Regions from separate parts of the Clostridium sp. JS66 genome, predicted to be linked through region 3. Evidence: riboswitches for the same ligand, from Rfam matches in the RefSeq annotation. Region 3 holds a riboswitch; each other region holds the start of a gene.
What was found. A riboswitch is a leader RNA that binds a small molecule or an ion and turns the genes downstream of it on or off. The one in region 3 is predicted to bind S-adenosylmethionine.

Region 1 (7,118 bases), 640 kb from region 3:
GTTTAATCTCATTTGATAATTTTAATGCTGTACCTGAAGGTGAATCTTTTTTGTTTTTATGATGCATTTCTATAATTTGAAAATCATAACTGTTTAGTATAGTTGCTGCAATATTACTTAGTAACATCATTACATTTACACCTAGAGTAATATTAGGTGCATAAACTATACCGTTCTTAAATTTATAGGATATATGTTGAAGAGTATTGATGTTCTCTTCAGTAAAACCAGTAGTACCAATGACCATATTTATTTTCATTTTTGATAATGTAACAGCATTTTTCAAAGTTGCTGCAGGAGTTGAAAAATCTATGAACACGTCAGGCTTAGTTTTAAAAATTATGCTTTCTAGTTCATTAGAAGTACTTATTTTTATGTTTGTATTACTATTTTCAAGTAACTTTCCTAAGTCCATTCCTTTTTTTGTGCTTTTTGGACTGCAAACTGCAGCTACAATTTGCATATTATTTTGTCCTAAAATTCCATTTGCGATATGTTGTCCTGTTTTGCCTAAACCTATTAGACCTACTTTAATCATATTATTTCCTCCTTTTTCTTACCATGACATCAAAACTTTTAGATATGAAAATATTGAGTAAAAATCATTTCTAAGTATTGATTTACATATTTTTTAAAAGTAACAACTTTATTATATCATACAAGTTGTTACTTGTCATTAATAGTTAATTATCTCTATATTGTTTAAAATACTGAATATTTATGATTTTGTGTAAATTAATGCTAAAATAAAGTTTTTAATTATTATAGATTGAAAAAAACTAAAATGTGAAAAAAGCTTAAATTAGTAGTATAAAGCTTTTTTAAAAATTATTATTATGGTATTATATTTTATGGAATTACACTGATTATGTATATGTAAAAATGTTTTAATTTCAATTTAGTGGTGAATTTTTATCGTTTTAAATGAAATTGGATTATTAGTGTATCAAATTAGTGAATATTAATATTTTTTTAATAGAATATTATTGGGAGGAGGATTTACTTTAAGATATAATATATTTTAAAGTATAATTTAAAATGTCATCGGAATACATAAAAAAACCAGTTTATCAAAAAATAGCAATTGATATAGCGAACAGAATATTATCTGGTGATTTTTCTGTAGGAGACAAACTTCATGGAAGATCATCTCTTTCAAGTTATTACAATGTTTCGCCTGAAACTATTAGAAGAGCAATTATTCTTTTAAATGACATGGATATAGTGGAAGTAATAAGAGGTAGTGGAATTATTATTAAATCAGTGGATAATTGTGTAAAGTTTATAGATAAATTTAAAGATATAGATTCTATAAATTTATCTAGGAAAGAAATATTAGATTTAATAAATCAAAAAAAATTGTTAGAGGAAAAAATTGAAGGAAAAATTGATGAACTTATAGATTATTCTAATAGATTTATTAATACTAATCCCTTCATGCCTTTTGAGTTTAAAATATATAAAGGACTTAGTATTATAGGAAACACTATATCCGAAAGTAAGTTTTGGCAAAATACAGGTGCTACTATAGTAGGAATAAGAAGAAAAAGCAATTTAATACTTTCACCAGGACCTAATGCTGCATTCCAAGAAGGAGATACTTTGTTGGTAATAGGTGAAGAAGATGTTTATGGAAAAATTAAGAAATTTATTTATGAAGATAATAAATAATTGAGAATAATACAATAAAATTTAAAAATAGAAGTTGACAATCTATATTTGTGTTGTTATAATTTAAAACATAAATTGAATATAAATTTCGCACTTATCAAGAGTGGTGGAGGGACTGGCCCGATGAAACCCAGCAACCAGTATCATTTTTTTAATGGTATATTGGTGCTAACTCCTGCGGCGTAAGCTGAGAGATGAGAGGTTAAATTAAGAGTAATAGCTCGAGGTTTTTCCTCGGGCTTTAATTTTTGTCTTAAGAAGGTTATACAAGACATATAGTTTTTGTAACTACTATGATTTAACTAATCACAGTTATAACGAATTAAAGTAATAAATTTCTAGAAGAAAGGAAAGGGCCAATGATTAAATTAGTAGATGTAAATAAAAGTTTTTCTGGCAACCAAGTGCTTAAAGATATAAATTTACATGTAAAAAAAGGCGACATTGTAGGTATTGTAGGACATAGTGGAGCTGGAAAGTCTACACTTTTAAGGTGTTTGAATGCTTTGGAAACTTATGATAGTGGAAGCGTAACTATTATGGGGAATGAATTAAAAGAATTAAGTGAAAAAGAAGTAAAGACTATGAGAAAAAGGTTGGGTATGATATTTCAGAATTTTAACCTGCTAAATAGAAAAAATGTATTTGATAATATAGCACTTCCCTTAGAAGTATGGAATTTTGATAAAGCTTATATAGAAAAAAAAGTAACCAATTTAGTTAAGTTAGTAGGACTTGAAGATAAAATTCATAGTATGCCTAAAGATTTAAGTGGTGGACAAAAACAAAGGGTTGGTATAGCAAGAGCATTAGCTTTAGATCCAGAAATATTATTATGTGATGAAGCTACATCAGCATTAGATCCGAATACTACAAAATCCATATTAGAACTTATAAAGAAAATAAATGAAGAATTAAATATTACAGTGGTTTTAGTTACACATCAAATGGAAGTAGTTAAAGAAATATGTAATAGGGTTGCACTTATGGAAAAGGGAGAAATAAAAGGTGAAGGTACTGTAGAAGAGTTGTTCTTAAAACCAGATAAGGATTTACAGAAGCTATTAGGTGAAAATGAAGTACTTCCTGAAAGTGGAGTGAATATAAAAATATTTTTTCCCAAAGAGTACAGTCAGCAGTGTATTATAACTTCAATAGCTAGAGAACTTGATATAGATTTTTCTATAGTATGGGGAAAGCTTGAAAAGTTCAGAGACAATGTTTTGGGATCACTTGTTATAAATACAAATGAACAATACAAAGAAAATATATGCAAATTCTTGGATTCAAAGTCTATAATTTGGGAGGTGATTGAAAATGATGATTAATGAAATATTACTTCCAGCATTATTGGAAACAGTACAAATGGTTTTAATATCTACTTTTTTAGCAGTGGCTATAGGATTTATACCAGCAATTATACTTGTATTAACAGATGAAAGTGGATTGAAACCTAATAAAGTTGTGTATAAGACATTGGATTTTATAATAAATACTTTACGTTCCTTCCCATTTTTAATATTGATGATTTCTATATTTCCACTGACAAAATTAATAGTTGGGACAAGTATAGGAACAAATGCAGCTATAGTTCCTTTGACAATAGCAGCAGCACCGTTTGCAGCTAGAGTAATAGAATCTTCTATGAAGGAAGTAGACAATGGTGTAATAGAAGCAGCGAAATCCTTTGGATCAAGCAACTGGCAAATAATATATAAAGTAATACTAAAGGAAGCATTTCCTTCTATAATATTAGGAATAACTTTAACAGTTATTAGTGTAGTTGGTTATTCTGCTATGGCAGGAGCTATTGGCGGAGGGGGCCTCGGAAATGTAGCTATTAACTATGGATACTATAGATTTAAAACAGATATAATGATTTACACTGTTGTAATCTTAATAGTACTTGTTCAGGTTTTTCAAAGTTTAGGTACATTTATTTATAGAAAATTAAGTAAATAACATTATTTTAAATAACAAAATAAAAATATAATTAAGCGGGGGTAATAAAAATGAAAAAGAAAAAAATAATATCTTTAATACTATCATCACTTGTTGTTTTATCATTAGCAGGCTGTGGTGCTAAAAGTGGAGATGCTTCAAGCAGCACAAGCAAGGATAAAAAAGTAATAAAAGTAGGTGCTACACCAGTACCACATGCGGAAATATTAAAACAAGTAAAACCAATACTACAAAAAGAAGGTTATGATCTTCAAATTGTTGAATTTACAGACTATGTAACACCAAATACTTCTTTAAATGAAGGACAGTTAGATGCAAATTTTTATCAACACGTACCTTACTTAGAACAGTTTAATAAAGAAAAACATACTGAGTTATCTTATACTGTAAAAGTTCATCTTGAACCAATGGGAGTATATTCAAATAAGGTTAAAAAGATAGCTGATATAAAAGATGGTGCAGAAATTGCTATACCTAATGATCCAACAAATGGATCTAGAGCTTTAAAAGTACTTCAAAATGCAGGACTTATTAAAGTAAAAGATGGTGAACTTATTTCAAAAGCAGATATAACTGAAAATAAGAAAAATATCAAAATAAAAGAATTAGATGCACCTCAACTTCCAAGAGTTTTAGGTGATGTAGATGCAGCTGTTATAAATGCAAATTATGCTCTTCAAGCAAATTTAAATCCTACAAAGGATGCTATTGCTATAGAACCAAAGGATTCACCATATGCTAATGTACTTGCAGTAAGAACTAAGGATAAGGATAAAGATTCTATAAAAGCTTTATCTAAAGCACTTAATTCACCAGAAATCAAAAAGTTCATAGAAGAAAAATATAAAGGAAGTATAATTCCATCATTTTAATATTTAGGTTTAGGGGGCTGATGCACTAATTAGTGTGTTAGCCTCTTTATTTATCTTTAAATTTATGTAAGAATATATTTTAGAGGTGAAACTATGTTTTCAGATATAAAGTTTAATAAAGAAGTACCTGTATATATACAAATTAAGGATTATATTAAGGAAATGATACTTGGAGGCATGCTCCAAAGTGGAGAAAAGCTGCCTTCTACAAGAGAAATGTCATCTATTATGAAAGTAAGTAGAAATACTATTATATATGCTTATGAGTTTTTGGAGGATGAGGGATTTATATCTATTAAAAAAGGAAAAGGTGCATTTGTATGTGAAATTCATGTAGAAATGCAGGAAAAGTGGAATGTAAATTGGAACACCTTGATAAATGATTATGCAAGAGCTTCTGAAAGCCTTGATATTGTAAAACATGAGGCTAAGTGGAAAAAAGGAATGATATCCTTTAAAAGCATAGCACCAGATGAAAATCTTTTTGATGTGGAAGAATTTAAAAAAGCTTTTTTAAATCGTATGTCTATAGAAGGTGAAAAAATATTAAATTATGGGTATGCTCAAGGTTATAGACCATTGATTAATTATCTTCTTAAATATATGAAAAATAAAGGAGTTAATATAAAAGGCAAGGATATATTAATAACCAATGGTTTTACTGAAGGTTTTGATATAATATTATCATCTCTTACAAAGACAAATGATAAAGTACTTTGCGAAAATCCTACACACAATACAGCAATAAAAATAATGAAGCTTCATGGATTAACTATTGAAGGCGTGGATATGGATATTGATGGGATAAGTATAAAAAAACTAGAGAAAAAACTTGAAAAGGATAAATTCGCACTTTCTTATTTTATTCCATCCTATCATAATCCTACAGGGATTGTAATGTCACCAGAAAAAAGAGTTAAGCTTTATAAATTATTGAAAAAGTACAATATTCCAATAATAGAAGATGGATTTAATGAAGAACTTAGATATACAGGAGCACATGTTGCTCCAATAGCAGCATTGTGTGGAGAAGGAAATAGTGTAATATATATAGGAAGCTTTTCAAAAGTACTTTTTCCGGGTATAAGAGTTGGATGGATTTTAGGTGATGAAAATATTATCGGATATTTAGAAAGTGTGAAAAGAAGTAGAAATATTCATACCTCATTTTTGGATCAAGCTGTGTTCTACGATTACTTACAGGGTGGAAATTTTGAAAAGTATATAAAAAAAGCTAGAAAAGTCTATAGAGAAAAATATGAATTTGCAATTGAATGTGCCAAAAAGTATATTTCTACAGGTCAGGTTATGGGAGAAGGAGGATTGCATATATTCATAAAAATTGATGGAATTAACGCTAGAAAATTATTAGATAGATGTTGTAATAAGGGTATCATATTTACACCAGGGGATATTTTTTATACAGATAGTAAAGGCTTTGATACATTTAGATTAGGATTTTCCAGAGTAACAAAAGAGGAAATAAAAATAGGATTTAAAATAATTGGCAGTGAAGTTGAAAACTTAATGAAAGAAATTGGGGGAGAAGAAAATGTTTAGTGAAAATTATAGAATTAAAGAGGAAACAGATTGGGAAGGAAGAATTGATAGTGAAACTAATTTTGATGCATTTAGATGGCATCAATGGGTTAAAAGTATTGATTTAAGGAAAGAGGATTTGACTCCTTTTACTGGAAAGTTAGGTTTTGCTTTTATTGGTTTTTGTTGTGATGAAGGAATTAAACGAAATAAAGGCAGAGTTGGAGCTGTTAATGGACCTAAAAGTATTAGAAAAGAATTAAGTGGGTTGCCTTGTGCTTTTGCAAAGGATGTTGAACTTTTCGATGCAGGAGATGTATTTTGTGATGGTATAAGTTTAGAGGAAAGTCAAAATTTGCTTTCGGAAGCAGTGTCAAAAATATTATCCTTAAATCTTTTTCCTATAGTTTTAGGTGGAGGGCACGAGGTTGCCTTTGGACATTATAATGGAATATTAAACAGCTTATTAAAAAGTGAGAATAAACCTAATATAGGAATTATAAATTTTGACGCTCATTTTGATATTAGACCTTATGAAAATGGAGGAACTTCAGGAACTATGTTTAGGCAAATATCAGATATTTGTAAGGAAAAGGAGTTAAAATATAATTACTTTTGTATTGGAATTCAAAAGCACAGTAATACTGTAGAGTTGTTTAAAACTGCAGATAAGCTTAACGTAGACTATGTTTTGGCAAAGGATATTTCAGGAAACAATATATTTGATCAATTAGATAAGTTGGATAATTTTATGAAGGATCAAGAACACATTTATATAACTGTATGTTCAGATGTATTTTCTTCTGCTTTTGCTCCAGGAGTAAGTGCATCACAGTCATTAGGATTAGATCCTGAAATAGTGTTAAAGTTCATTAAACATATTTTAAAATCAAATAAAGTAATAAGCTTTGATATAGCTGAAGTATCCCCAAGATTTGATCAAGATAATAATACTGCAAATTTAGCAGCAGTTATAATATTTTCAGTAGTTACAGCTTTAGCTAAGATCAATAATTTATCATATTATTAATACAAAAGTTATATTTAATTTTATAGTTCAAAATAAAAATAGCA
Region 2 (7,118 bases), 1.4 Mb from region 3:
ACGGTATACATCCAAGATGTCATTTAGAAGATATAACTAGAGCGGATTTTTACGGATTTGTGGTACCTTTTGTAAATAAGCTTATGGAACTTTCAAAACAGTCTAATATACCTATAAAGATAAGAGCTTGTGATACTTTAGGGTTAGGTGTTCCTTATAGTGGTGCATCACTTCCAAGAAGTGTACAAGGATTGATTCATGGACTTAGAACTAATTGCGGTGTTCCTTCTGAAATGATAGAATGGCATGGCCATAATGATTTTTATGCAGTAGTAAGTAATTCTTCTACAGCATGGTTGTATGGAGCATCTTCAATAAATACTTCTCTTTTAGGAATTGGAGAAAGAACAGGAAATTGTCCATTAGAAGCTATGATATTTGAATATGCACAATTAAAAGGCACTACTGGAAATATGAACTTGCATGCTATAACTGAATTAGCTGAATACTTTAAAAAGGAAATGAACTATGATATACCAGAAAGAACTCCTTTTGTAGGTAGCCAATTTAATGTAACTAGAGCTGGTATACATGCAGATGGTATATTAAAAGATGAGGAAATATATAATATATTTGATACAGACAAAATATTAGATAGACCTGTGGTAGTTGCTGTTAATCAGTATTCTGGTTTAGCAGGAATTGCAGCTTGGATTAATACTTACTATAGACTTAAAGATGATGAAAAAGTAGATAAAAAGGATCCAAGAATTGTAGAAATAAGAGAGTGGGTTGAAGAACAATATAAGGAAGGAAGAACTACTATTATTGGTAATAATGAGTTAGAACTTATGGTAGAAAAATATATTCCAGAAATTTTAAAAAAAGGTGAAACAAAAGCAAGCTAAACTAAAGTATAGAGTATAATTTAAATATAAGTAAAAATTAATTAATTGTTAAAATTAAAAAATATAGTTGGGAACAGAATATTTTTGTTCCCAATTTACGGTTAATAAATATTTGGAGGCGATTTTATGACACACAAAATTACTCTTATTCCTGGTGATGGAATAGGACCAGAAGTTACTTTAGCAGCAAAAAGAATTATAGACGCTAGTGGCGTTGAAATAGAATGGGATGTAGTAGAAGCAGGAGCAGCAGTAATTGAAGAGTACGGTACACCATTACCAGACTATGTTTTGGAGAGTATAAAGAAAAATAAGGTAGCATTAAAAGGACCTGTTACAACACCTGTAGGTAAGGGATTTAGAAGTGTAAATGTTACTTTAAGACAAAACTTAAATCTCTATTCTAACGTAAGACCTATAAAAAGTTATGAAGGGGTAGAGTCCAGATTTAATGATGTAGATTTAGTAATTTTCAGAGAAAATACAGAGGATTTATATGCTGGCATAGAACATATGGTAAGTGAAGATATTGCAGAAAGTGTAAAAATTATATCTAAAAAAGCCAGCGATAGAATAGTAAGAGCTGCTTTTGATTATGCAAGAAAAAATAATAGAAAAAAGGTTACAGCAGTGCATAAAGCAAATATAATGAAAATGTCTGATGGCCTTTTTTTGAAATGTGCAAGAAATATAGCAGAAGAATATAAGGATATAGAGTTTGAAGATGTAATAGTAGATGCTATGAGCATGAAGCTTGTGTTAACTCCAGAAAAATATGATGTACTTGTAATGCCTAATCTATATGGTGATATACTTTCAGATATGGCATCAGGTTTAGTTGGAGGTCTTGGGTTAGTTCCAGGTGCAAATATAGGAGATGAAGCTGCTGTATTTGAGCCTGCACATGGTTCAGCACCAGATATAGCAGGAAAGAATATATCAAATCCTGTAGCAGCAGTATTATCAGGTATTATGATGCTTAATCACATAGGCGAATTTGAAGCTGCTCTTAAAATAGAAAAAGCAGTAGCAGATGTTCTAAAAGAAGGAAAAAGTGTCACTGCAGATTTAGGTGGAAATGCAAATACTGTAGAATTTACAGAAGCTATAATTAAAGCAATGAAAAAAAAATAGCACTACTCTAAAAGTGTGTTTGTAAGAATTCTATTTAATTTAAAAGCTATGAAATGGGAAAGTTAATTTCTGAATTTCATAGCTTTTGTTTTGTAATTAATTTAAAAAGTTGTTTGTCAAAAGTTTTAAAATATATATGTTTTATCTAATATGTAGGAATTTTTTTATATATTCTGTATGGCTTGAAGTTTTAATCTCTTCTAATTTACAATTTAAATCATTTTCAGTTTCTTCCTTGACAATAGCTACAACTTCATCTTTTGGATTTAATTCATTTTTAAAAATATGACAATTTTTAAAGTTTCCTGTTAAAGAACAAATAGTATTTATTTTATCAGTAGTTTTTATTCTTACAAGCCAATTAGATTTATAATTGTAAAGTGTTTGTATACTGGCATTTTCACTGTTAAATTGAATAGATCTTTTATTTCTATTTTGAATTATATCAGCTATGTCACCAAAAACTGCACTGGCAGTAGGAAACATTCCTGCTCCTTTACCTGAAAAAACAACATCGCCTACAGCATCGCCTTTTATAACAATAGCATTTAATTCATTTTCAATTTTGCTGAGTTCTGAATTTTTATCTACAATAACAGGTTGTACAGAAGCAAAGATTCCATCTTCTTCTTTTCTACTTATAGCTAAGAGTTTTATATTATAACCATTAGCTTTAGCATACTTAAAATCATCAGCATCTATATTGGTAATGCCTTCTATGTGTATATCTTTCCAGTTAATTTTTTTATCATAGGCGATAGTAGATAGTATGGATAACTTTCTTGCTGCATCATAACCTAGAACATCAGAATCAGGGTTAGATTCAGCAAAGCCCAAATCTTGAGCAATTTTTAAAGCATCTTCGTAGCTCATGTTTTCATTATACATTTTTGAAAGTATAAAATTCGTAGTACCATTTAATATTGCTTTAATACTTACAATTTCATTACCTGTAAGACATTCCATAAGAGGTTTCAAAATAGGTATACCGCCTCCTACACTAGCTTCAAAGTTTAATGTAACACCATTTTCATGTGCTATATCTAAAAGTTCTTTTCCATGTTCCGCCATTAAATCTTTGTTGGCTGTTACCACATGTTTTTTTGAAGCTAAAGCTTTTTTTACATATTTGTAAGCAGGATTGATGCCACCCATAACTTCAACAATTATATCCACAGGGCTTTTTAAAATGTGTTCAAAGTTATCAGTTAGAATTTTAGAATCCTTTTTTTGTTTATGTTTTTCAATATTTCTAACTAATATATTTGAAAGTTTAAGTTCCTCACCTGTAATCTTTTTAAATCTTTCTTTATTTTTATTTATTAATTCAGCTGTACCTGTTCCAACTACTCCATAACCTAATATTGCAATAGATGCCATATTAAAAAGCCCCCTTTTTATTTGTATTTACTCTCATTAACTAAAATTTAGCCAGTAGGAACTTCCCTACTGGCTTTTTACTTAAATAATTCGTTGTTTATTTAAGTTTTAAGCTTTTGCAAGAGCTTGATCTAAGTCATATATAAGATCATCAACACCTTCGATACCAATTGAAAGTCTTATCATATCAGGAGTAACTCCAGCAGCTTTTTGTTCTTCTTCATTAAGTTCTGCATGGGTTGTACTTGAAGGATGAATTACGAGTGACTTCGCATCAGCTACATTTGCAAGTAATGAGAATAATTCAACACTATTTATAAATCTTTTTCCTGCTTCTAAACCACCTTTAATTCCAAATGTGAATATTGAACCAGCACCTTTTGGTAAGTATTTTTTAGATAATTCATTATATGGATTACCTTCTAGTTCAGGATAGTTTACCCAAGAAACCTTTGGATGCTTACTTAAAAATTCAACAATTTTTCTTGTGTTTGATACATGTCTTTCTACTCTCAAGGATAGTGATTCTAAGCCTTGAAGGAATAAAAATGCACTTTGAGGACTAAGAGTTGCTCCAGTATTTCTCAAAAGTTGAACTCTAGCTTTTAAAGCAAATGCTGGTGCGCCTAAATCTGCGTATACTAATCCATTGTAGCTTTTATCTGGTGTTGTAAAATCAGGGAACTTTCCACTAGTTCTCCAATCAAATTTACCACCATCAACTATTACTCCACCAATTGTAGTTCCATGTCCTCCAATAAACTTAGTTGCAGAGTGAACAACTACATCTGCTCCAAATTCTATTGGTTTAACAAGATATGGAGTACCAAAAGTATTATCTATGATTAATGGTATTTTATTTTCATGTGCAATATTTGCTACAGCTTCTATGTCTAATACATTGATTCTTGGATTTCCTATAGTTTCACCATAAAGTGCCTTTGTTTTATCTGTAATAGCTTTTCTGAAGTTTTCAGGATCATCTGGATTTACAAATACAACTTTTATACCAAGCTTTTTTAAGGTTACTCCAAATAATTCATATGTTCCGCCATATAGTGTACTTGCTGCAACTATTTCATCACCTGCACTTGCAACATTGAGGATAGCATAGGTAATAGCTGCGAGTCCTGATGCTGTTGCGAGTCCTGCAACTCCACCTTCTAATTCTGCTATTCTCTTTTCAAATACATCTGTAGTTGGATTCATTATTCTTGTATAAACATTTCCAGGTTCTTTTAATTGAAATAGGTTAGCAGCATGATCAGCATTTTTAAATACGTAAGATGAAGTTTGGTAAATTGGAACAGCTCTTGATCCTGTTGTTGGATCTGGTTCCTGTCCTGCATGTACTTGTAATGTTTCAAATGATAATTTTCTTTCACTCATTTTAGATTCCTCCTAAATATTATTAAACCTTTAATACATGGACGAAACTTCTAATTTGATAATTGCCTAGGAAATTTTTAAAATAAAAAATCTTCTTGCAGAAAAGCTACAAGAAGATTATTCCCCTAGCTTCTCATCTTTCAGGATTTAACCTGCTGGAATTAGCACCTTTGAACAAAAATGTTATTCAGGTTGCTGGGCGTCATAGGGCCAGTCCCTCAGCCTCTCTAGATAAGAAGTTCCGTATTCGATTGAATAAATGATAACAGATATTAGTTTTAATTGTCAATACCAAAAAAACTAAAAAAATAAAATTTATATTTTAAAAATTTGTTATATGCACTGAAATAACTTGATATTTAATAGATAAAAAAATTTAATTTAGTGAAAATTTTTTTTATTCATTTCTTTATAATAGAAAAACTATTGACAATGTAAATAAACAGATATACTATTAATAATAAGTATAATTGAATGTAAAATCTTATCCAGAGTGGTGGAGGGACTGGCCCTGTGAAACCCGACAACCGGCATTAATTAAATGTATCGGTGTCAATTCCTGCAGAATAAGTTTTTATTCTGGTAGATAAGAAAAGAAGTTTAAAATTAGCAATTTTAAAGCTGCTTTTCTATGAAAAGCAGCTTTTCAAATTTATATGAATAATTTACTACTGATAAAGGAGAAAACTATATGTTTATAAGAGATACATTTTTAGAAAAAGAAACCACTTTATCCTTTGAAATATTTCCACCTAAAAGCAATGAAACTTTATTTAATATTATTGAGGAGTTAAAAAATTTTGATCCGGGTTTTATAAGTGTAACTTATGGAGCAGGTGGAAGTAGTAAAGATAGAACTGTAGAAATAGCTTCGATAATAAAAAATAAGTATTCAATAGAAGCGCTTGCTCATTTAACATGTATAACATCTACAAAAGAAGAAATAGAGGAAGTAGTTGAAAATTTAAAAGTAAACAAAATAGAAAATATATTAGCCCTAAGAGGTGATATACCAGAAAAATTTACTATAGGTAAAGAACATTTATATAGATATGGGAAAGATTTAATAAATAAATTAAAAATTGATACTAACTTGTGTATAGGAGCAGCAGCTTATCCAGAAGGACATAATGAGTGTAAAGATTTGGACATGAGTGTAAGATATTTAAAAGAAAAGGTTGATGCAGGTGCAGACTTTTTAATCACTCAGTTATTTTTTGACAATAATAATTTCTTTAAGTTTAAAGAAAAGATGTATAAATATAATATAAGAGTTCCAGTAACTGTTGGAATCATGCCTGCTATAAATAAAATATTAATTGAAAAAATACAAAAATTATCTGGGTTTATCATTCCAGATAAAGTTAAAAATTTTATGAATAAGTATGAAAATAATGAAGAGGATCTTAAAAAAGCAGGAATAGAATATGCTAGCTACCAAATAGAAGAATTATTGCAAAACAAGGTAGAAGGGGTCCATCTTTATACTATGAACAAACCTGATATTGTTAAAAGTATACTAGACAATGTATCTTTTAAATAGTATTAGAACTAACGAAAGGAGAATGTAATTTTGAAAATAAATGATTTGGCTCAAAGATTTAAGAATAAATTTATTATATTTGATGGAGCAATGGGAACTATGCTTCAAAAATCAGGACTTAAAGTAGGTGATTTGCCTGAAACTTTAAATATAACAAATCCTGATATTATAAGAAATATTCATAAACAATATATTGATTCAGGTGCTGATATAATAATTGCAAATACTTTTGGAGCAAATGAATTAAAGTACAGTTCTTCTAAGTATTCTATAGAAGAAGTAATTACTGCAGGAGTAAAAATTGCAAAGGAAGCGGCCCAAGATAAGCTTGTTGCTCTTGATGTAAGTTCTATTGGACAAATGATGGAACCTACGGGACCTTTAAGTTTTGAGTCAGCATATAATTTATTTAAAAAGCAGGTTGTTATTGGTGAAAAAGCAGGTGCAGATTTAATTTTAATAGAAACTATGTCTGATTTATATGAGACTAAGGCTGCAGTTCTTGCTGCAAAGGAAAATAGTGACTTGCCAGTATTTTGTACTATGACTTTTCAGGATAATGGAAGAACACTAATGGGAACTGATCCTAAAACGATGGTATTCGTATTAGAAGGTTTAGGAGTAGATGTTCTTGGAGTAAATTGTTCACTAGGACCTAAGGAGCTTATGCCTATAGTAGGAGAAATACTAAAATATGCATCAATACCTGTTATGGTTCAACCTAATGCGGGGCTTCCAAGATATGATGGAAAAAATACAGTATATGATATAACACCAGATGAATTTGTGAAATATGCAAAAATCATGGCTGAAAAGGGTGTAAG
Region 3 (7,118 bases):
GGGAGCGTTTTGTATGGAAATATATTAAGGGAGCAGCAGATGCCATTATAGAAGAGGGCGTAGTGTGTGACATTCATATTGATGGAAACTGGGAACGTGATTTGCACTACTTTAAGGATTTTCCAAAAGGAAAGATTGTATTTGAAACAGATGGTATGACAGATATTTACAAGATAAAACAAGAGCTTGGAGGTCATGTATGTATCAAAGGAGATGTACCTGCTGCAAAGCTTGTTCTTAGCACTCCTGATGAAATATATGATTATAGTACAAAGCTTATTAAAGATATGGGACAAGGATTTATTTTATCTAGTGGATGTTCAATACCTCCAAATGCAAAGGTTGAAAATGTAAAGGCTATGATTTCAGCAGCTACAGGAAGATAAAAACAAAATAGATTACTTTTATATTAGGGCTTGTTATATTAGTGATTTTGTATCACTAATACCAGCCCTTTTTATTTGTTATGATATTTTTTTATAAAACCAACTAAATATTTATGGGAGGAAAATGTTATGGAACAAAAATTAAAAAAATCTATTATTAATTTTTATGGAGTACCATCCTTTGGATTTCAGCTGCTTGTAAATGTAGAAGTATATTATTTTGCTGCATTTTTAACTGACTATGCAAAAATATCCGCAGCTTTAGCAGGTACTGTACTTATGATTACAAGTATATTTGACCTTGTATGGGTTCCTACTGCAGGAGTTATATTAGAAAAATTCAATATGAAATGGGGTAAATATCGTTCATGGCTATTAATAGGACCTCCTTTTGCAGTACTATTTTATATTTTAGAATTTTCTAAGATAGGTTCTTCAACAATGAACGCAATTATAATTTCAATGGGATTTATAGTGAGCCATTTAATTTGGAATATTTTTTACGCAGCACATGTAGCAATGAACTCTTCTATGACAGAAGTAAGAGAAGAAAGAATTGCTATGGCATCAAACAGAGGTATGTTTAACTCATTAGGTACTATTTGTTTTTCTTTAGTAAGTATGCCTTTAATATTGATGATAGGTAAAGCTATTGGTAATCCTGCAGGTGGATATACTTTTACTGTTATACTTGGAGGCATTATTATGATTGCTTGCTACTATATATTGTTTTTTATGACTAAAGACTATGGAAATGCTGGAGAGTCCACTCAAACAGGTAAGGTAGAAGAAAAAATGTCTGTAGGTGAGATGTTAAAACAAATAGTAGTAAATCCACCTCTTATAGGATTGTTATTAGGTGAACTTGGAAGATATTTAGGAAGGTTTGTTATTTTTGGAATGGCATTTTATTATTTTAAATATGTTGTAAATAATTTGGCAGTAGTCACTATATTTTTTACAGGGCTAAGTATAGTATGTCTTTTTGGTGCTGTTATTACAAATCCACTAGCTAAAAAAATTGGAGAAAGAAATACTTATATTTTGTCTCTTGCAATATTTATAGTTGGATTGCTCATTGTATGGGCTTTGCCAATGAATTATATGTCATTTATAGTATTGATGTTTGTAGCATATCTAGGATATGGAATTCCTGATGCATTAGGTGTTGCTATGTATTCATCTACGGTTGAATATGGAGAATGGAAAACTGGAAAGAATGCAAGAGGGTTTATTATGTCATTGATAAGTTTTCCAATTAAAATTGCAATATTTTTAAGAAGTATTATTATAACTTCTGTCCTTGTAGGTGCAGGATATGTTGCAAATATGAAGCCTACAGCACAATTAATAAGTGGTATAAAAAACGGAATGGCATTAATTCCAGCAATTATAATGATAGTAGGATTGATTTTTATTGTATTACTTTATAAAATTACACCTAATAATCTTGAAAAGATGCAAAAAGAAATTGCAGTAAGAAAATCAGAAGATGTAAATTTTTAATTTTGTTTACAAAAAAAATTAATTATGTGTTGACATGATGAAATTTAATGTATATAATCGTAATAAGTCAAGCAATAAATAATGGTTATTAGAAAATTTAATATATTACGTATCTTATCAAGAGCGGTGGAGGGACTGGCCCTATGAAACCCGACAACCAGCATTTATTTTTTAATGTACTGGTGTTAATTCCTGCAGAGTAATTATGCGTACTCTGGAAGATAAGAAAAATGGCAAATTTATAAGTCAAGGTTTGTAATAAGCTATCTTTTTTATCTAAAAAAGATAGCTTTTTTTTATAAAAAAATGGTATATATGAATATTATGACTTGTTTCAAATTAGTGTATTAATTGTGAAATGTAAAGTTTAACGCGCGTTTTTATGAGCATTCATCAAAAAAGTACATCTAAAATTAATAAATTTTTAATTTTACTATTGTTAAATTAAAAAATCTGTAATATAATATGATAAATCAAGAACATAAATCTACATATACCATACAAAGCTTTGTTTGAATATTCATGCTATACAAAATGTAAAATTGTTTGTAAAAAAATTAAATTGATTTGGAGGAATAAAAAATGAGTGAAAAAAAGTATACAGAAGAAGAATTAACAAAGGCAATAAGAGGAGCAATTGGTGATAGAGCAACTTGGTTTTATTTATTACTTAAAGCTGTAAAAGAAGAAGGAATCGATGCAGATAAAATAGCAAAGAAGGCAATAACAGAATATGGAAAAATGAAAAGCAAGAATTTTAAGGATGTAAATGGAGCTAAAGATTTTGCAACTCAACTTGTAGGAGGAGTTACTAAATGTGCTTTTGGAGCTGAAATAGCTGCAGCAGGAGATAAAAAATCAGAACTAAAATTTAGTCATTGTGCATTAGTAGAAGCTTGGAAACAGCTTGGATGCTCTAAGGATGAAATAGTTGAATTGTGTCGTATGGCTAATTATGGAGATTTTGGTATAGCTAGTAGTTTTGATGGTATAGAATTAGATTTTCCTAAAATGTTATCAAAAGGTGACGAATGCTGTCATGTTATAGTAACAAAAAAGTAATTGAAGATTAAATAATAAAATTTAGGAAGTGGTTACATGATTGAAATTAAAGGAATTCATAAATCATTTGGTAAAAATGAAATTCTCAAAGGGGCAAGTATAAAAGTAAATAAGGGAGAGGTTGTTGTAATACTGGGACCAAGTGGTTCTGGAAAAACCACATTATTACGATGTATAAATTTTTTAGAAAAAGCTGATGAAGGTGAGTTAGCAGTTGGTGATACTAAGATAAATTTTAAGGCTGCCACTAAAAGTGACATTTCAAAAGTAAGAAAACAAACAGCTATGGTCTTTCAATCATATAATCTCTTCCATAACAAAACTGTAATTGAAAATGTAATGGAAGGCTTGATTATTCCTAGAAAGGTTCCTAAGAAGGAAGCTGAAGAAATAAGTGAAAAATTGTTGGATAAAGTAGGACTAGCTGATAAATATAATTTTTATCCTTCTCAGCTTTCAGGTGGACAACAGCAGCGTGTTGGTATTGCAAGAGCACTTGCAATTAATCCTGAAGTAATACTTTTCGATGAGCCAACTTCAGCACTTGATCCAGAGCTTGTTGGTGAAGTGCTATCAGTTATGAAGCAGGTAGCAGAAGAAGGCATGACTATGATTGTTGTTACTCATGAAATGTCTTTTGCTTATAATATTGCTGATAGGGTTATATTTATGGAAGGTGGAGTAGTTGTGGAAGAAGGCACTCCAGAGGAAGTATTTAATAACCCTAAGGAGCAAAGAACTAAACAGTTTTTACAAAAAATAGAGCATTAGGGAGGTAAAAAGATGAATAAGATATTTGATCCTAGTTATATATTCAGTTCAATACCTTCCATTATGAAAGCTTTACCATTAACCCTTATTATTATGATAGCATCCCTAATCTTTGGATTATTATTGGGTTTAATTTTAACAGTAATGAAACTGCAAAAAAATATTCTACTTAAATCCATAGCTAATGGGTATACGGCATTTATAAGAGGAACACCAGCCTTACTTCAATTATTCTTAGTATTTTATGGGTTGCCACAATTATTGTCCTTTGTTGGAATTGATATTAATGATTGGAGTAAAAGTATTTTTGCAATAATAACATTTGCCTTAAATAGTGGAGCTTTTATATCAGAAATTATGCGATCTGCATATTTATCAGTGGATGCAGGGCAAAGTGAAGCTGCTCTTAGTATAGGAATGAATAACATTCAATGTTTAAGAAGAATTATAATTCCACAAGCCTTTAAAATTTGCTTGCCTAATTTAGGAAATATAATAATAAGTCTTTTAAAAGAAACTTCTTATGTTTTCACAATAGGAGTTGTAGATATATTAGGAAAAGCAAAATTAATAGGTTCTGATGGTTATGGAGTAAGACAATTAGAAGCGTTCCTTGCAGTAGCATTAATTTATTGGATTATTTCTATAGTAATTGAACAATTTATTTCGTTATATGAACATATGAACAATAAATCAATTAAAAAACTAGCAAATAGCAATTGTTAATAGCGGAAAGGATGATTAATATGAATTTTGATATTCAATTTGCCATAAATACATTTCCTAAAATATTAAAAGCTGTTCCTATGACGCTATCCATATCTATAGTTTCCATTGCAATTGGTTTAGTTATAGGTTTAATTATTGCTATTTGCAGAACTAATAACATTCCTATTTTAAAACCTATATGTGCAGTTTTTGTGTCATTTATAAGAGGAACACCTATAATAGTACAGCTTTATGTAGTATTTTATGGATTTCCAGAATTACTAACTTATCTGCATCAAAGCTTAGGGTGGAAGGTGTCACCAAGTGGTATATCGCATATATCCATAGCATTAATAGCATTTACATTAAATGCAGCTGCATACCTTTCAGAAAATATAAGATCTGCTTTAAGTTCAGTAAATAAAGGACAACTTGAAGCTGCTTATTCTATAGGTATGACAAGCTTTGAAGCTTATAGAAGAATTATTTTACCACAAGCTTTAGTTGCAGCATTGCCTAATTTTAGTAATGTATTTATACAAATTACTAAAGATACATCTCTAGCATTTTCTGTAATGGTAGTTGAAATCATGGCTGTTTCATCTGTTGAAGCATCTTCGGGATATAAGTATTTGGAAGCTTATTTAGATGCAGCAATTATATATTTCATTGTGTGCTATATATTTGCAAAATTATTTACGGTTTTAGAAAATAGATTAAAAGTTTATAAGAAAATTAGTGTTTAAAATTATTATAATTATGGAGGTAATTTACATGAAAAAAATATTTGTTTCAATAGCTTTAATAACTACATTAGCGGTAGGAGCAGCAGGGTGTTCAAAACAATCTAGCAATTCTTCAAGCAGTAACAGTAATGCTAAGGTTGTAAAAATTGCTGTAGTAAATGATGCTAAACCTTTTACTTATATAGATGCAAATGGAGAAGCTTCTGGATATGATGCTGAAGTTCTTAAAGAAGTAAGCAAAAAACTTACTAAATATAAATTTGAATTTAATGGTATGAGCCAAAGTGCACTTCTTCTAGGTGTAGAATCAGGTAAATACGATTTGGGTACATGTCATTTTTATAAGAGTCCAGAACGTGAACAGAAATATCTTTTCCCTGATGAACCTTTTGGATTAAGTGATTTGAAGATTGTAACTAAAAAGGATCGTAATGATATTAATACAATGGATGATTTAGTAGGAAAGAAGTTAGAACCAATTCCAGCTAATGATGCTCGTTATACTGTAATTAAAGAGTATAATGAGAAACATCCAGACAAACAAGTAAATTTACAATCTATTGAAGCATTAAACACTGCTGATTCATTCAAATTGATAGCTTCAGGACAATATGATGCTGCAGTATATCCTTCAGCTGCTTTCCCTGCAGTTCAAAAAAGTTTAAATTTGGATGTAAAGCTAACAGGAACAGTTACTAAAGTACCAACTTATTTTGTATTAAATAAAAAAGATACTGAGTTAAAAAATGATATAGATAAAGTTCTTAAAGAGTTAAAGGCAGATGGAACATTATCCAAGTTATCAACAAAATGGTTTGGGGAAGATCTTTATAAATAGAATCAAATTTAAATGGATTGTAATATAAAAATTATGCAGCATAAGTGCATGTAAGCGAAGTAACTTTCAACTGTATTCCGGCTGATATATGCTGTGAAGGAAAACTCACTTCATTAAGAAGTTCTAATGCTTGAGATATTGAAAAATCCCTACCTCCTTGTATAATGTAGCCATAACATTCAATAGAAAACTATCTATACCATTTGTGAATATTACAACTTAGTTTTTTCTTATTATTCGTAATTCTTTTACCCGACAGGGTGTATGTTTCTACTCTAACTTAGTTTTCTATTTTCCCTTAAGGGGAAACCAAATTAGTAAATATTGATGTATAATATCTCCTGAATAGAAGATAGATGGACACCTCCTGGGAAATGACTCTATCGAGTCATTATTACCCGTGACTGAGCATGTCATTCCATCAGTGAGAATTCTGTGTTTAGCTGGTTAGGTTTCCCTTTGGGAATTACCTGTGTCACAAACAAGGTTACAAAATTACTGATAGAAATGGAATATCTATTCTATCTCTTACAAACAAAGGAGATAATGTATATGAGTAAATTTTTTTATAGACCAACAGTTGGAATTGATGTATCCGCAGATTTTTCAGTAGCTGCTATACTAGCACCTAACGGTGAAATTTATAGAAAACCTTTTAAGATTATGCATAATAGAAATGGTTTTGATTACCTAGTAGATCAAATAAAAAAAGTGGAAGAAGAGTTTAGCATGAAAACAGCCATTTTCATGGAATCTACTGGTGTATACCATCTTACTCTTTTCCACTTTCTTAAAGATACATTTGAAGTATGTATCCTTAATCCACTCATTACTAATTGTAACAAAAATGTGGATATAAGAAAAGTAAAAAATGATAAAAAAGATGCATTAACCATTGCTAATATAGGTAAATTTCAAGATGTCAAATATTCTTCTAGTTTTGATATTGAAATCTACACTTTAAAATCTCTTTGTAGAGATTACTATAAATTTACTGATAGTAAATCTACATTTACAAAAAAACTTTCTACGGATTTAAGAGTCATTTTTCCTGGTTACAGGTCTGTTTTTTCAAATATTACAGGAAAAACATCAATAGCC

Region 1: another riboswitch for S-adenosylmethionine. It lies ahead of Q6H37_RS06035 (methionine ABC transporter ATP-binding protein); the one in region 3 lies ahead of Q6H37_RS08980 (L-2-amino-thiazoline-4-carboxylic acid hydrolase).
Region 2: another riboswitch for S-adenosylmethionine. It lies ahead of metF (methylenetetrahydrofolate reductase [NAD(P)H]); the one in region 3 lies ahead of Q6H37_RS08980 (L-2-amino-thiazoline-4-carboxylic acid hydrolase).

What each region holds. Positions count from the first base shown of each region.
Region 1 is NZ_CP131467.1:1,264,044-1,271,161, forward strand. It holds gene dapB (4-hydroxy-tetrahydrodipicolinate reductase) at 1-538, opposite strand, end outside; gene Q6H37_RS06030 (TrkA C-terminal domain-containing protein) at 1,039-1,671, shown strand; SAM riboswitch class I at 1,763-1,872, shown strand; gene Q6H37_RS06035 (methionine ABC transporter ATP-binding protein) at 2,031-2,999, shown strand; gene Q6H37_RS06040 (methionine ABC transporter permease) at 2,992-3,633, shown strand; gene Q6H37_RS06045 (MetQ/NlpA family ABC transporter substrate-binding protein) at 3,684-4,505, shown strand; gene Q6H37_RS06050 (PLP-dependent aminotransferase family protein) at 4,599-6,065, shown strand; gene hutG (formimidoylglutamase) at 6,058-7,074, shown strand.
Region 2 is NZ_CP131467.1:467,473-474,590, forward strand. It holds gene Q6H37_RS02175 (2-isopropylmalate synthase) at 1-848, shown strand, start outside; gene Q6H37_RS02180 (isocitrate/isopropylmalate dehydrogenase family protein) at 975-1,982, shown strand; gene Q6H37_RS02185 (homoserine dehydrogenase) at 2,124-3,362, opposite strand; gene Q6H37_RS02190 (O-acetylhomoserine aminocarboxypropyltransferase/cysteine synthase family protein) at 3,471-4,751, opposite strand; SAM riboswitch class I at 4,882-4,989, opposite strand; SAM riboswitch class I at 5,233-5,344, shown strand; gene metF (methylenetetrahydrofolate reductase [NAD(P)H]) at 5,443-6,294, shown strand; gene Q6H37_RS02200 (homocysteine S-methyltransferase family protein) at 6,385-7,118, shown strand, end outside.
Region 3 is NZ_CP131467.1:1,906,266-1,913,383, forward strand. It holds gene Q6H37_RS08970 (uroporphyrinogen decarboxylase family protein) at 1-386, shown strand, start outside; gene Q6H37_RS08975 (glycoside-pentoside-hexuronide (GPH):cation symporter) at 516-1,892, shown strand; SAM riboswitch class I at 2,004-2,120, shown strand; gene Q6H37_RS08980 (L-2-amino-thiazoline-4-carboxylic acid hydrolase) at 2,475-2,954, shown strand; gene Q6H37_RS08985 (amino acid ABC transporter ATP-binding protein) at 2,991-3,725, shown strand; gene Q6H37_RS08990 (amino acid ABC transporter permease) at 3,738-4,451, shown strand; gene Q6H37_RS08995 (amino acid ABC transporter permease) at 4,472-5,179, shown strand; gene Q6H37_RS09000 (transporter substrate-binding domain-containing protein) at 5,208-6,017, shown strand; gene Q6H37_RS09005 (IS110 family transposase) at 6,570-7,118, shown strand, end outside.